4 regions of the Lysinibacillus sp. NPDC097279 genome follow, and region 4 is predicted to be linked to each of the others. Evidence: riboswitches for the same ligand, from Rfam matches in the RefSeq annotation. Region 4 holds a riboswitch; each other region holds the start of a gene.
What was found. A riboswitch is a leader RNA that binds a small molecule or an ion and turns the genes downstream of it on or off. The one in region 4 is predicted to bind lysine.
Positions count from the first base shown of each region.

Region 1 (4,200 bases), on a different contig from region 4:
AACCAAGGTACTGCAGCACAATACCAAATCATGTCTATCCCTTCATTGCTTTTATTCAAAAACGGTGAATTAGTAGATAAAACTGTTGGTTTCCAACCTAAAGAAGCATTAGAAGCTTTCATCGCAAAACATGCTTAATTTGTAAAATAAAGAGCTGAGCCATCTTTAGATGTGCTTGGCTTTTTTTCGTTATATAATAGATAGAGGAATTTCAATAAACGCTCGTTTATTAATAAATTTTCTTATTTTGTTGTAATATCTTTTTTGTGCGATTTACGATGAAAGACAAAAGAGAATGAAACGAAATGGCGATTATTAGATAGGCATCAAAAAAGGGGGGCAGGTAGGCGATGAATGATTTAATTAAACGTAAGCTTGATATTTTACCAGATCAGCCTGGCTGCTATTTGATGAAGGATCGACAAGGGACAATTATTTATGTAGGTAAGGCAAAGGTACTTAAAAACCGAGTGCGCTCGTATTTTACAGGAACACATGAAGGGAAAACACAGCGCCTTGTTGGTGAGATTGAGGATTTTGAGTACATTGTGACTTCTTCGAATTTAGAGGCACTCATTCTAGAGTTAAACCTTATTAAGCTACACGATCCTAAATACAATATCATGCTAACAGATGATAAAACGTATCCGTATATTAAAATTACAAACGAAAAATATCCACGGCTTATTACAACACGTAAAGTAAAAAAAGATAAAGCAAAATACTTTGGTCCTTATCCCAATGCGTATGCAGCAAGTGAAACAAAAAAGTTGCTCGATAGACTCTATCCGCTACGTAAATGTGTACAATTACCATCAAAAGTTTGCTTGTATTACCATATGGGACAATGCTTAGCACCGTGTGTAAAAGAAATTGATGCACAAGTATATCACGATATGATTGAAGATATGACGAAGTTTTTAAATGGTGGCGTGGAATCAGTAAAAAAAGAGCTTGAACAGAAAATGTTAGCTGCCGCTGAGCAACTAGAGTTTGAGCGAGCGAAGGAGTTCCGCGATCAAATTGCACATATAGAAACGGTTATGCAAAAGCAAAAAATTGTGTCCAGTGATACAACGAACCGCGATGTATTCGGTTATGCAGTTGAAAAGGGTTGGATGTGTGTTCAAGTATTTTTCGTTCGTCAAGGTAAGTTGATTGAACGAGATGTTTCCATTTTCCCGATTTATCAGGATGTTGAAGAAGAATTTTTAACATTTGTCGGACGCTTTTATGAAAAGCCTGAGCATATAAAGCCTAAGGAAATTTTTATTCCTCCGTCGATAGATACCGCAATTTTAACGGAATTATTAGCGGTAAAAGTGCTAACACCGAAGCGAGGGCAAAAAAAAGAATTAGTAGATTTAGCTATGAAAAATGCTGAAATTGCAGTGGCGGCGAAATTCCAGCTAATTGAGCGACAGGAAGAGCGCACAATAGGTGCTTGCGAGGCACTCGGGGAAGCGATGGGAATTTCAGCACCTCTTCGCATTGAAGCTTTTGATAATAGTCATATGCATGGTGCTGATGCAGTATCAGCAATGGTTGTGTTTATTGATGGTAAGCCTGCTAAGAAGGAATATCGTAAATATAAAACACGCACTGCCGCAAAACATGATGATTATGGAGCAATGCAAGAAGTGATACGTCGCCGTTACACAAGAGTATTAAAAGAAGGCTTGCCATTGCCAGATTTAGTTCTAATAGATGGTGGTAAAGGCCAGATGGAAGTCGCGCGAGAAGTGTTAGAGGACGAGCTTGGACTTGTTATCCCAATTGCTGGCTTAGCAAAAGATGAAAAACATAATACATCCCAGCTTTTATTTGGTGATCCACCTGAGGTTATTGCATTAAAGCGGACAAGTGACGGGTTTTATTTACTTCAGCGTATTCAGGACGAGGTACACCGTTTTGCGATTACATTTTTACGTCAACAGCATGAGAAAAATGCTATTCAATCTGTTCTCGATGGCATTGAAGGTGTGGGGCCAAAACGCAAGCAACAATTATTGAAGCACTTCGGCTCTGTTAAAAAGATTCGTGAAGCGAGTGAGTTTGCACTTCAAGAAGCGGGAATACCTGCGAACTTAGCGAACAGTATTTACAATTATTTTCAGCAACAGACGTTGTCAAAGGATTAGACATGTGCTAAGGTTGTGATAGAACAAAGCAGTGAAAAACTGATATGTTCTATTACACTTTAGATGAAGAATATGTGGGCAGAGCATATATTTTCATAAAGGTAAAAATGAATAATTTCACTATTTTAAGTGATGATAGAGGTGCAAGATTCAATAGTAGCACATTGAAGGATGGACAAATCCAATGATGGTGTGTGAAAGGGGAGCTTGCCGAAGTGAAGTATCGTTGTTTCCGATACTTTGCTGGTTTTGCATTTAATAGATGTAAGACTGTCGAATCTTGACGTTTCGGAGAGCTATCACACATGCGCAAGCTTTTTATTGTACATGTTGCAGGCAGCTTTCACGTTATGTGAAGGCTGCCTTTTTGCTGTTCTAGAGACGAATCGATTAAAGGAGAATGATAATAATGGCGAGTATTGTATTAAAGTTTGGCGGACCAGCAATCGCTTCAACCGAGCAAATTCAAGAGGTCGCTAAAATAGCGATAGCCAAAAAAGAGCTTGGCTATGATGTTGTAGTAGTGACAGCTGCGATGGGACGCACAGCAAAAGACTTAGCAAAGATGGTACGTGATATATCAGACGATGCTTCTAAACGTGAAATGGATGTACTACTTTCGACGAGTTCACAACTCGCAAGTGCCCTTTTTGCAATTGCTTTACAGGAGGCGGGCTATGATGCAGTATCTTTGACTGGCTGGCAGGCTGGTGTGCAAACAGATGGGAAACATTTTCATGCACGTATCGACCATATCGATGTGTGCCGTATGAAAGAACATTTGATACAAGGACAAATTGTCGTTGTTGCGGGAGAGCAGGGCATTTCTAGTGCGAATAATATTACAACGCTTGGTAAAGGTGGAGCCGAAACAACGGCAGTAGCCATTGCAGCTGCATTAGAAGCGGAACGTGTGGACATTTATACAAATGTAGATGGTGTTTATACAGCAGATCCTCGGTTTATAAAAAAAGCAAGAAAGCTAAAGGAGATTTCATATGATGAAATGCTTGAACTGTCCCATTTAGGTTCGCATATTTTACATCCACGGGCAGTGGAGCTTGCTAAAAAGTTTCAAATGCCTGTCATTATTCGTTCAAGTGTAGAAGATACAGCAGGTACTTTATTGAAGGAGGAAGTTGAAATGGAGAAAAATTTAATCGTACGTGGTGTTGCTTATGAGTCTGATATCATTCGCCTAACTATCGGTTATGATACATACTCTACTGCATCGTTAGCAGATATGTTTGCTATCCTAGCAGAGAATCGCATTAATGTTGATATTATTGTGCAGGCTATTATTGAAGGTGTGAGACCATCTGTATCATTTACCATTTTAAAAGAAGAGTTCGCTGATGCTTTACGTGTACTAGAGGATAGTAAATTGTCACTTGGTTTTAGCTTTGCAGATTTTGAAATTGGACTAGCAAAAGTTTCGATTATTGGATCAGGCATGGCGTCAAATCCAGGTGTTGCAGCACGAATGTTTGATCGCTTACGTCGAGAAGAAATTGCAGTGAAAATGGTCAGTACTTCTGAAATTAAAGTTTCTGTTGTTGTCCCACAGGACGAAATGATTCGCGCTGCAAACGCATTACATGATGAGTTTAATTTAGCAGAAGAGATTCACGAATAGTAGCTTTCTATAGATAACTACATAGGTTGATTTCCGCTACGGGCGGGCGCTTTCCGCGGGCACAAACGTAAGCCGTAACCCTCGCTAACGCGAAATGCCTGCGTCTTACGTTTTGTGCATTCCCGCAGGAGTCGCCCGCCCTGCGCTCCAATCAACTAAGCACTTTAATAAATAAATATTGATGACTAAGAATCCAATAGCTAATCCTTCTTTTATAAAATAATATAGAAGACTTCTGCGGTTGATTTCCGCTACGGGCGGGCGCTTTCCGCGGGCATAAACGTACGCCGTAACCGTCGCTAACGCGAAATGCCCGCGTCTTACGTTTTGTACGTTCTCATCAGGAGTCGCCCGCCCTGCGCTTATCAACGCAACAAGGAATATGCTGATGGATACCTATAATAAAAAAAGACAAAAGGCATG
Region 1 is NZ_JBIWDA010000001.1:220,868-225,067, forward strand. It holds gene trxA (thioredoxin) at 1-138, shown strand, start outside; gene uvrC (excinuclease ABC subunit UvrC) at 351-2,141, shown strand; lysine riboswitch at 2,270-2,448, shown strand; gene ACIQ1H_RS00990 (aspartate kinase) at 2,551-3,777, shown strand.
Region 1: linked by a shared signal. The riboswitch ahead of ACIQ1H_RS00990 (aspartate kinase) and the one ahead of ACIQ1H_RS13825 (amino acid permease) in region 4 are both predicted to bind lysine.

Region 2 (4,200 bases), on a different contig from region 4:
AAATGCAGGAAACTACTACCACCTATTACGTCGTCAAGCAGCAATGTTAGAAACAGAAGGTGTGCGTCCATTAGTTGTTGTATCACCAAAATCATTACTTCGTCATCCATTAGCTGCAGCAAATGCTGAACAATTAGCAAATGGCGCATTCCAAGAAGTAATCGAACAACCAGGTTTAGGCTCAAAAACTAAATCTGTTGAACGAATTGTATTAGGTACTGGTAAAGTAATGATTGACCTAGCAGACCGCGTGAAAGATGGAGAAGGCTTCGATCACTTACACATTGTTCGTGTAGAGCAACTTTACCCATTCCCAACGACGCAAGTTGCTGATATTATTGCTAAGTATCCAAATGTTAAAGAAATTGTATGGGTACAAGAAGAACCTAAAAACCAAGGTACTTGGAATTACGCATTGGAAACATTATATGAACTATCTGAAGGTAAAAAGCTTCGTTATGTAGGTCGTCCTGCAATGAGCTCAACTTCAGAAGGTGATGCAGATTCTCATAAAGCAGCTCAATCAGCTCTAATTGAAGAAGCAGTTGCTGAAACGGTAAAAGTAAACTAAACATATCATTATTACTGGAAGCTGGGCTACATTGCCTAAGGCGGTAGCCCTTTATGTGCATGAAACGCATGCACGTTAATCAAAGGAGGAAATGAAAGTGGCTGAAATTAAAGTCCCTGAATTAGCAGAATCGATTACAGAAGGTAGTATTGCACAGTGGGTTAAAAAAGTGGGCGACCGCGTGGAAAAAGGTGAATTCATCGTTGAACTTGAAACAGATAAAGTAAATGCTGAAATCATTTCTGAAGAAGCTGGGGTGTTAACACAAATTTTAGCTGAAGAAGGCGATACTGTTCTTGTAGGCCAAGTAATCGCAGTTGTAGAAGCGGGCGAAGGTGCGGCACCTGCACCAGCAGCAACACCAGTTGCAGAAGCTCCAACACCAGCGGCTGCTCAAGCTGTAGCAGCACCAACACCAACACCAGCAGCAGCACCTGTTGTGGAAGAAACTTCTGGCGAACGTGTAATTGCATCTCCTGCAGCACGTAAACTTGCTCGTGAAAAAGGAATCGATCTTGCAGCTGTATCTCCAGTTGATCCACAAGGTCGTGTACGTGTACAAGATGTTGCAGCTCACGGTACAGCACCTGTAGCAGCACCTCAAGCTAAACCAGCTGCAGCGCCACAAGCAGCAGTAGCTGTTGATAATTCACGTGTAACAGTTGAAAAAATGAGCCGTCGTCGTCAAACAATTGCTAAACGTCTATTAGAAGTTAAGCAATCGACTGCTATGCTTACAACATTCAATGAAGTTGATATGACTAATGTTATGGCATTACGTTCTCGTAAAAAAGATCAATTCTTTGAGTCTACAGGCTCTAAACTTGGTTTCATGTCATTCTTCACAAAAGCTGTTGTTGCAGCACTTAAAAAGTACCCTTATGTGAATGCTCAAATCGTTGGCGATGAAATTCACTTAAATAACTTCTTTGATATTGGTGTAGCTGTATCAACTGAAGAAGGTTTAGTAGTACCAGTTGTTCGTGATGCAGACCGTAAAAACTTCGCTGAAATTGAGGATTCAATTGCAGACCTAGCTAAAAAAGCACGCGATAAAAAATTAGGTTTAGCTGATCTTCAAGGTGGTTCATTCACAATTACAAATGGCGGTGTATTCGGTTCATTAATGTCAACACCTATTATGAACGGTACACAAGCGGCTATTTTAGGAATGCACTCAATTAAAAAACGCCCAGTAGAAGTAAATGGTGAAGTAGAAATTCGCCCAATGATGTACTTAGCATTATCTTATGACCACCGTATTATCGATGGTAAAGATTCTGTAGGCTTCCTTAAAACTGTTAAAGAGTTACTTGAAAATCCAGAAGATTTATTATTAAATTCTTAATTCAATAAATGACATGCTAAAACCCTACAAAATGAACTGTTTTGTAGGGTTTTTTTGTAGTTCGTTTAATTTAAGATGTACTTTCGAAAAAAATACTTCATGGTCTAAAGGGCCTTTGTTGAACTTAAAAATAGATTCTTATGGTTTATAATTAATGTTTTTAATAATAAAAATTTGTTAAATAATGCTAAACATTTTTAATGATATTCTACTTAATTTATGGATTTAAGAAGGATTATAGGCTAATTTTGTCATTAGTCAGAAAAATGATAAAACTATCTTGACGAATATGCTAGCTTTATAGTAATATCTATATAACAATAAAATAAACAAACCTCACTTTTGTTTTTCGTGAGGTAGAGGCGCGGTATTTATTAGTCCATTGCTGAGTTAAAGCAAGCGAAGACGTAATGGAGAAGGAAATATCGCCGAAGTATAAAAGGAGCTCGTACTTTTATGCTGGGTCTGCAGTGAATAAGTGCAGGACTGTCCTAGTAAATATAATTCCAGTTTACTAGGTTGTGCTATCTCGGAAACATGGAAATTATAGTGAGGATTTGGGCAACTGTCAATAAAAGGTAAGACCTAAGTTCAGAACTTAGGTCTTTTTTTGTACAGTTGCTTTATTTTTTTTACAGAAAAGGGGAGTTTTAGATGAAAAGAAAATGGTTGTTATTTATGTTAACAGCAATGACAGCAATTCTGTTAGCGGCTTGTGGTACTAGTGACAAGGATGAAAAAGCAACAGGAGATGGTGCAAAGGATGAAAGCGGTGGAGAATTCCGCATTGGGATGGAAGCAGGTTATCCACCATTTAACTGGACACAGCAAGATGATTCTAACGGCGCAGTAAAAATTGCTGATAATGCAGAGTTTGCAGGCGGCTATGATGTACAAATGGCGAAAAAAATCGCTGATGGTTTAGGCAAAAAATTAGTCGTTGTAAAAATGGAATGGGATGGTTTAGTACCTGCGCTTCAATCCAAAAAAATTGATGCAATTGTAGCAGGGATGTCTCCAACAGAAGAACGTAAACAAACAATTGATTTCACTGAAAACTACTATACTTCTGATTTCGTAATGGTTATTAAAAAAGGTAGCAAGTATGAAAATGCCAAATCAATTCAAGATTTCTCAGGTGCAAAAGTTACATCTCAGCTAAATACATCGAACTATAATGTTATCGATCAAATTAAAGGTGTAGAAAAGCAAACAGCGATGGAAAACTTCTCTGCAATGCGTGTAGCGCTTGAAGCTGGCAAAATTGATGGCTATGTAGCTGAACGTCCAGAAGGTATTTCAGCAGCAGCAGCTAATGATAAATTTACATTTGTATCATTTGAAGAAGGATTTGATACAGATATTTCTAATACTTCTATTGCAGTAGGTTTACGTAAAGGTGACGCGAGTCTAGAAAAAATCAATGAAATTTTAAAAGGTATTTCAGAAGATGATCGCCAAAAAATTATGGAAGAAGCTATTTTGCAACAACCAGCAGCACAGTAATATCACTGGAGCTGTCCTAATCGAAAAAATAGTATACTGAGCTGTCTTCTCGTATGCTATTTTTTCATATTCAAGCAGTGCTTTACTTCAAAAGTTTAAGTGACTTTGGGACAGTCTCTATTATAAATTAGTTAATTCAGAGAGAAAGTCAAACTGAATAATGCATGTCTAAGAAGTGTGTCACATAATTTGAATAAAGCTTATTCATTCAAATGAAAAGATGATTTCGCTAAGGCATAATTGATATCAAGCAACAACACGTTGTTAGGAGGAACATCATGAGTTTAGAATGGATTATTTCTATTATAGAAAACAACTGGCAAATGTTTTTACGAGGAGCGTATTATACGTTACTCATTTCAACAATCAGTACAATTATTGGTGCATTCATCGGATTTTTTATTGGGATTATGCATACCATTCCAGTTCGTAAAAAAAATATAAAACATTTTTTATTAAAATGTATTAATTTTATACTGACATGCTATGTTGAATTTTTCCGTGGTACACCAATGATTGTACAAGCAATGGTCGTATATTACGGACTAGATATTGCCTTTGGCATCGATATGCACTTTATTACTGCTGGTATTTTAGTCGTTTCATTGAATACGGGTGCGTATATGGCTGAAATCGTACGTGGTGGGATTGTCTCAATCGATAAAGGACAATACGAGGCTGCTTCTGCGATTGGCATGGGGCATGTGCAAATTATGATGCATGTTGTATTACCGCAAGTTGCACGTAACATTTTACCTGCAACAGGTAACCAATT
Region 2 is NZ_JBIWDA010000001.1:1,177,703-1,181,902, forward strand. It holds gene ACIQ1H_RS05990 (2-oxoglutarate dehydrogenase E1 component) at 1-571, shown strand, start outside; gene odhB (2-oxoglutarate dehydrogenase complex dihydrolipoyllysine-residue succinyltransferase) at 669-1,919, shown strand; lysine riboswitch at 2,269-2,454, shown strand; gene ACIQ1H_RS06000 (transporter substrate-binding domain-containing protein) at 2,574-3,425, shown strand; gene ACIQ1H_RS06005 (amino acid ABC transporter permease) at 3,704-4,200, shown strand, end outside.
Region 2: linked by a shared signal. The riboswitch ahead of ACIQ1H_RS06000 (transporter substrate-binding domain-containing protein) and the one ahead of ACIQ1H_RS13825 (amino acid permease) in region 4 are both predicted to bind lysine.

Region 3 (4,200 bases), on a different contig from region 4:
TTGTCGATACAATAATCGCAACGGTATAAAGCGTTGCAAGAACGGCACCACCTGCTTTTTCCGCTATATCAAATAGAGCCGTATCAGCTGAGCTAAAGTTTGTCACATCAGGCCATACGAGCTGTGCTACATAAGCTTGTCCAATAAAAATAAGTCCTCCAATTAAACAAGCTAAAATAGCTGCCTTCCAAATATCATCTTTTGGATTAACTGCCTCTTCTGAAAGTGTTGTAATCGAATCAAACCCTAAAAACGAAAAGCAGGCCATTGCTGCACCAGAAATAATGGCAGACATAACGAATTTTTCATCGTTGAAGAATGGTACAACAGAAAAGAGCGACGTACTACTTTCCCCACCAACAATTGTCTTCACACAAAAAATTACGAAAATAACGACTACAATTCCCATAAATATAACGAGGATTTGATTTGTTTTTGCAGCGATACCAATCCCTAGAATATTTACAGTCGTAATAATACCTGCAATTAATAAGACCCATACCCAATACGGAACAGATGGTATTAATGCATTCGCATATGAGGCACCAACCATAAATACAATAAGGGGCACTAAAACATAGTCCATAAACATTGCCCACCCTGCAAAAAAGCCTAAATGTGGATTAATTGCACGTTGCGTATATGTATAAGTGGATCCTCCATTTGGAAAAACAGCAGCCATTCGGCCATAACTATAGGCAGAAAACATCATGGCAACCATCGCAATCAAGTAAGCTAATGGCAACATGCCACCTGTAGACTCTGCTGCAAAGCCATAAATATAAGCTGGCGCAATCGGTGTCATAAAAGCAATACCATATATGACTAAATCTTTTAATGTTAAAACACGTTTTAACTGTGGTGTATGATCATTGGCTGTTTGACTCATAGTCTATTTCCTCTCACACATTCACTGGATTGCTTTTTGCTAGTTCTTCCGTTACTAAATCAATTACTTCATCAGTGCTCATCACTTGGCAATAAATTTGATTCATAATCATAATTTCTGCATCATGAAGCTGTTGCGTTGCAGCTGCACATGCATCTTCAACTAAAATAACTTCAAAGCCTGCATCAGCTAAGCTGCGAACGGTTGAAGCAACACATTGGTCCGTTACAACACCTGTACAAACTACTGTTTCAATGCCCATATTGCGCAGTAAAAATTCATAATTCGTTCCACTTAATACGCTATCTGTCGTTTTATTAACTACAATTTCATCATCAAGTGGCTTTAACTCCTCCACCATCTCCGCTCCAGGATCACCGATTGGCAATAAAATATTGTTCCAACCTGGACGGCGTTGTACTGGAGAACGATCTCGTCCATCTTTATGATGGCAAGCAATACGACCAAATGTTACTTCTAATTTATTTGTACGGAAAAACTCTAAAAGCTTTTTATTGTTCGGAATTGTTAAAGTGTCGATACGATTAAAGAAGTATTCCCATTGTTCAAACATGCCCTTTTCTCTTGCAACTTGTGCATCTAATCCATCTCGGCTAATAAACTGATGTTGCATGTCTACGATTAGTAATGCTGTTTTATCTGGGTTCACGTTTATTTTTTGACCGTCAGTCGGTAAAAATTCATAATATAATGTTGATGTATTTTCCATAATAATTCCTCCAAATTCCCTCTATTTCCGATATGTTATAGGTAAATAAAAAGACAGATTCTTTGTGCAAAAGAATCTGTCTAACACAAAAATGATCTACTCATTTAGAAACTAAAAATGAATCGACCATTTAAAATTCCCACTGTTTGTCTAAACAGAGATAGCACAACTTCATAAACACGAATGTTTACGAAGACAGTCCTGCAGCTATTCGCTACAGACCCAGCATATGATGGCGAGAACTCACCATACACTTCGGCGACATTTCCTTCTACCTAATCTCTTCGTCTTCTCGGACTCCATTAGGTACTGTTAACTGTCGCGCCTCTACCTCACTATCGGAAAAGTGAGGTTTATTTAATTGTTTGAAATAATTATATTATTGCATTTTTTCTATGTCAACGATAAATTTACTATATTTCATAAGATTTGTTGTGCCTCATTATAAAAAAATGACAAATAAAACGCTTTCATACAATAATGAAATGAAATAAATATAACAATAATCGAATAATAATTTTATAGCAATTTATTCTTCCGAGTTCCTGCTCTTTCAGTTTGATGGATAAAGCTTCAAAGCAATTCCTGTTTTATAAAAGTCTTATAAAAAAACCACCAATTAAAACGCAAAGGCATTTTAATTGATGGTTAAATCAATGTTATATAGTTTCGCTTACATTCGCTATATTCTCTTTTTTGAGCATTAACATCACAATAAAGGAAATACAATATAAGCCTGCTAAGTAGAGCATCGCAACTTTCATATCATAACTTTGTAAAATATAGCCGACAAGGATAGGTGAAAAACCGCCTATCGCTCGTCCAAAGTTAAAGATTGTGTTTGTTGCCGTACTTCGAATTTGAACGGGATATAGACTACCAATCAACGCTCCATATCCAGCGAACATGCCATTTGAGAAGAATCCAACAATTGCGCCACCAATTAGAACACCCACACTACCAGTAGCATAAGAGTATAAGAATACAGCGCATGCTGAGGCAATAAGGAACACACCAAAGGCACGCTTTGCGCCAAATCGGTCTAAAAATAGTCCAAAGGTTAACATACCAACAATCATGCCTACTGCTGTACTAATTGTCCAAATGGCAGAGCTTGAAACAGATAAACCTTGCGACTGTTGCAGCATCGATGGTAACCAAATCATTAATCCGTTATAACCTGCAATTTGAACTGTTGCCATTATAATTAGTGAAATTGTTGTAATCGCTGTTCGTGGCGTTTCAAACAATTGTACCAACTTACCCTTTTCAGCTTTCTTACTAGCCTTTTTATTTTTCTGAGCGGCAAGCCACTCAGGAGATTCGTCTAAATTTTTTCTTACGATAAAGGCAAAAATAACAGGTACTACTCCAACAAAGAATAATGCTCTCCATCCTAAAGTAGGAAGAATGATTGCACTTAGTAATGCTGCTAAAATAACGCCATACTGCGCACCTACACTGACATAGGAAGATGCACGCCCTTGTTTATTTTTCGGCCATGCTTCTGCAACTAGCGCCATACCAATACCGTATTCTCCCCCAGCACCTATTCCTGCAATAAATCTAAATAGATACACTTGTTCAATGCTTGTAGCTAATCCTGTTAAAGCCGTACCAATGGCAAACAAGAGGACGGTATACGTAAAGACCTTTACCCTGCCATACTTATCTGCTAAAACGCCGAAAACAATTCCTCCTAATAGCATCCCTACATTCGTGATAGAAGAAATAAGTCCTCCCGTTGCTAAATCAATGTTAAATTCCGCAATAATCATTGTCATCGCAAAGGAGATAAACATGATGTCCATACCCTCTAATGTTAAACCAGCTACCGATGCGACCACGGTTTTTTTTCGATAATCCATTCTACTCTCCTCCAGTATGTTCTAGATGAAATAAATCTCTTTTATTTACGAATGAATGGATGTATCTATATAAATATAACGTTTCCATTCTCCTTTTAAGCCTCACGGGACTTCCTTTAAAAGAGGTACGTTAGTTGTGTAATCACAGCTAAAATGCAAAATAAATGCCCTTTCGTCAGATTGGACAAAAGGGCATGAATAAACAAAGATATTATAAAAATAATAACTTAAAACATCATATAGCCCTTCTCAGCCTCTCTGGACCGTATTAAAGGTAAATTATTTCAAAAGCTATCTTAGCAAAGTTATCTATATTTTCATACAAGAAAATTTTGGTAAAAACAGCTTGAAGGCTTTTCTAGTATGGCTTTAAGCTTATATAAAAAAATTTTAAACAGTTGCTCACACGGAAAAAACAACTCGTCAGTTCAAAAAAAAGAACGAATTTTCTCCTCGAAAATTCGTTCTTTTACATTATGCTAATTCCAACCAAGCAACCGCCTCACAATGCGTGGAGTGTATGTGGCAACATAAGGGATGTTGGTGGGTTTACAATAATGGCTAGGTTCCTATTTCAGTGGGATCTAGCCTATTTTCATTATAAACATTTGCTAAATTAACATAAGTTCGCAAGACATATAAAGGACTTAATTCGTAACTCTCCTTCAAAAAACTAATTGCATCTCGATAATTCTTTATTCTTAAAACAAAAT
Region 3 is NZ_JBIWDA010000007.1:50,275-54,474, reverse strand. It holds gene ACIQ1H_RS20180 (APC family permease) at 1-889, opposite strand, end outside; gene ACIQ1H_RS20175 (cysteine hydrolase family protein) at 903-1,619, opposite strand; lysine riboswitch at 1,773-1,957, opposite strand; gene ACIQ1H_RS20170 (MFS transporter) at 2,279-3,487, opposite strand.
Region 3: linked by a shared signal. The riboswitch ahead of ACIQ1H_RS20175 (cysteine hydrolase family protein) and the one ahead of ACIQ1H_RS13825 (amino acid permease) in region 4 are both predicted to bind lysine.

Region 4 (4,200 bases):
TTTTAGATGAGCAAGGGATATTTGAGAAGTTGTTATGTCATATTCGATATGCGACAAATGGTGGTAAAATTCGGCCAACAATAACGGTATTTGCATCTGGTAGAGTAAAAATTTGGAATCATCAGTTGATCCGTTATGCAGGCTATGAGACGGAAGCTGGCATTGTTGGTGACCCACATTCTGTACCATTTACAAGAGTATGTGAATCGCTAGGCTGGCAGGGCGAGGGCACAGCATTTGATGTGTTACCACTCGTTATCCAGGTGGATGACCGTAAACCACAATTGTTTTCAATACCACGTGAAGATGTACTAGAAGTTGTAATTCGCCATCCTGAGCACCCACAAGTGGAGGAACTAGCGTTGAAATGGTACGCGGTGCCGATTATTTCAAGCATGCGTTTTCAAATGGCTGGAATCGACTTTCAAGCCGCTCCTTTCAATGGTTGGTATATGGGGACAGAAATTGGGGCACGTAATTTAGCTGATAGTGATCGTTATAATATGTTGCCGAAAATCGCCGAAATTTTTGGGCTCGATACGACTAAGCAAGCATCGCTTTGGCGTGATCGCTCATTAGTTGAATTAAATATTGCTGTACTGTATTCCTTTAAAGAAGATGGTGTAAGTATAGTCGATCATCATACTGCTGCACAGCAATTTAAGTTATTTGAAGAAGCTGAGCAGAAGGCAGGTCGCGACTTAACAGGCAACTGGACTTGGTTGATTCCCCCATTATCACCTGCAACAACGCATATTTTTCATAAGCCTTATGTCAATGTTTATAATACACCGAATTTCTTTTATCAAAAACCGCCTTATTAAAAATGTAAAAAAGCAGCTCATAGTAGGATGAGCTGCTTTTTTTAATTTATATATTCGTTTCTAGAAGCTCTAAATGAGCAGAAGAATAGTAATACTGCAACGACAACGAATAGCCAGCCAGCGATGTTCCAACCGCCAAATAAATCATGTAGGTAACCAAATAAAATAGGGCCTACTGCGGCTAATAAATAGCCTAATGATTGTGCAAAGCCCGATAAATCAGCTGCTTCAAATGCCGTACGAGTACGAAGAGTAAAGAACATCATTGCAAGTGAAAATGAAGCGCCACCTGCTAATCCTAGCAATATCATCCACAATACAGCAAGATTAGTCCATTCCATGACAAGGCCAGTAAAGCCGACAATATAAAAAGCAGTAAACATCAAAACGAGAGGTCGTTGTGATGTCATTTTACTAGCGATAATTGGTACGGCTAGAGCCATAGGTACTTGGGAAATTTGCATGATTGAGAACATCCAACCTGCACGATCTGCTGCTATTCCTTGGGCAATATAAATTTCAGGAATCCAAGCTGCAGTTGTATAAAATAATAGCGATTGTAAACCCATTGCGCCAGTGACTGCCCAAGTAACTGGTGATTTCCACAGGGGTATACGAGTTTTCGTAGTAGCTACAGTTGGTTCAGGCTTATTAAATTTTAATTGTGGAATCCAAATTAAAATAGTCACGACGACAAGAGCTATAGCGATGGCAAGTGCACCTTGCCAGCCAAGAGATGCATTGGCTATAGGATAACTAATACCAGCACCAATACCAGCCGTTAAGTTCATGGACATTGTGAAGAATGCCATTAGTAAACCAACATGATAAGGGAATTTTAATTTAAGTAACCCTGGGATGAGGACGTTACCAAATGAAATAGCTACACCTATTATCATTGTACCGAATACGAGTAACCCTGTTGTTCCAAGTGAGCGCAGTACAATCCCAAGTGCTAATAAAATGGTTGATAGAAAAAGAGTTAATTCTAGTCCTAGTTTTCTTGCAACGATTGGGGCAATAGGTGACACTAGTGCGAATGCAAGCAATGGAATTGTTGTTAAAAAGCCTGCAAGTACGTTAGATATACCGAGATCCTCACGAATGAAGGAAATAATTGGGCCTACAACCGTTAATGGCATACGTAATGTCGAAGCAAGAAAAATTACACCGATAACTAATAAGAGCGTTGTGCCCTTCCAGTTAATCTTTCTGCTAGGATAAGTAGATTCTTCGTTAGTTGTCAAAATAAGTACCTCCCTGATAGAACAGTTATAATTCGAACCACTATAACACTTTATCACATTAATAAAAATAGTAGAATATTCATAAAATACAGAACATTAATCGTTTTATTGAAATGTCTTAGGTCGTATGTTAAACTAAGACACATCATAAATTTAATAATTATATGCCTCATGTTTGTATTGAGGTAGAGGTCGCGGTATTTATAAGTAAGCTAGTGGAGATGACAAGCATTGAAGATGTTAGCTGAAAGGAAATATTGCCGAAGCGTGAGGGGACTTGAAAACCTCATGCTGGGGCTGTCTCCGAAAGGAACAGAACTGTCACGTTGGACAACGTGTTGTGCTATCATTTTGAAGAAACAGAGGATTTACTTAGCCATCACAACGTTCATGTGATGGCATTTTTTTGCCTCTTATAAAAGGAAGGAAGCTTTAACGTGAGTGAAATTAAAGTTAATCAGCTCGGTCATAAAGCACCAGAGTTGAAAAAAGAATTAAAAAGCCGCCATATAACAATGATTTCGTTAGGTGGTACTATCGGAACTGGGCTATTTCTAGCGAGTGGTGGTGCTATAGCACAGGCTGGACCAGGTGGTGCACTTCTTGCTTATGCATTAATCGGCATTATGGTGTACTTTTTAATGACAAGCTTGGGTGAAATGGCAGCTTATATGCCGTCATCAGGTTCATTTAGTACGTATGCAACAAAATTTGTAGATCCCGCGCTTGGCTTTGCACTTGGCTGGAACTACTGGTATAACTGGGCGATTACAATTGCCGCTGAAATTGCAGCAGTTTCTCTTATAATGAAGTATTGGTTCCCAGACAGCTCTTCGGCACTATGGACAGTCATATTTATTGCGATCGTACTAACATTCAATTTACTTTCTGTAAAAAGCTATGGTGAAAGTGAATATTGGTTTGCCATGATAAAAGTTGCTACTGTTATTGTTTTCATTATCGTCAGTCTATTGATGATTTTTGGTATTTTAGGAGGACAAGCACCAGTCGGCTTTACGAATTTCTTTATAAGTGATGGTCCATTCCATGGTGGCTTCCTTGCTACATTCGGCATATTTCTAGCAGCAGGCTTCTCGTTCCAAGGGACAGAGCTATTAGGAATTACCGCTGGGGAAACTGATGATCCTGGTAAAAATATTCCGAAAGCGGTTAAGTCAGTCTTTTGGCGAATTATTTTATTTTACATTTTAGCCATTGCAGCAATTGGGATGTTAATTCCATTTACAGATGCTCGTTTATTATCTGAAGATATTGCTGTTTCACCATTCACACTAGTGTTTGACCGCTTAGGTATTGCCTTTGCTGCATCATTAATGAATGCCATTATTTTAACAGCGATGTTGTCTGCAGGTAATTCGGGGTTATATGCGTCATCACGTATGTTATGGCAATTAGCAGTAGATGGACACGCACCTAAAATTTTCGCAAAGCTTAGCCGTCGTGGAATTCCGATTTACGCATTACTGCTAACATTAGCAGTCGGTTGCCTAGCATTTTTAGCATCATTCTTTGGTGATGGCGTTGTCTATATGTGGCTTTTAAACGCTTCAGGGATGTCAGGCTTCATTGCATGGCTTGGTATTGCATTTAGTCATTATCGCTTCCGTAGAGCGTATGAAGCGCAAGGCTTAGACCTAAAATTACTACCATATAAAGCAAAGCTGTATCCATTCGGACCACTCTTTGCATTTACATTGTGTATGATTGTTGTAATTGGTCAAAATTATACAGCTTTCACAGGTGATTCAGTTGACTGGTATGGTGTCCTTGTTTCTTATATCGGGATACCACTGTTTATCGCCTTGTGGTTGGGCTATAAAATAAAACATAAAACGAAAATGATTCCACTGCAACAGTGTGATTTAAAAGTAGAAAAATAGAAATGAAAGCTGTCCTATCAATTAGAGGGCAGCTTTTTTTATTTGCCATTGATGAAGGTAAATTGTTTGAGAATTGTTTGAGTGACTGGCACTTAGCATATGGTAAGCTATAAGGAGATAGGATAAAAATGTAAAACAGTTAAAACAAATGTGAAATAAAGAGAATACCTTGAAATGAGGTGCCAACATGCACAAACGTATATTACTAGTAGAAGATGATGAAACGAT
Region 4 is NZ_JBIWDA010000003.1:2,651-6,850, forward strand. It holds gene ACIQ1H_RS13815 (nitric oxide synthase oxygenase) at 1-824, shown strand, start outside; gene ACIQ1H_RS13820 (CynX/NimT family MFS transporter) at 866-2,071, opposite strand; lysine riboswitch at 2,250-2,425, shown strand; gene ACIQ1H_RS13825 (amino acid permease) at 2,509-3,972, shown strand; gene ACIQ1H_RS13830 (response regulator transcription factor) at 4,160-4,200, shown strand, end outside.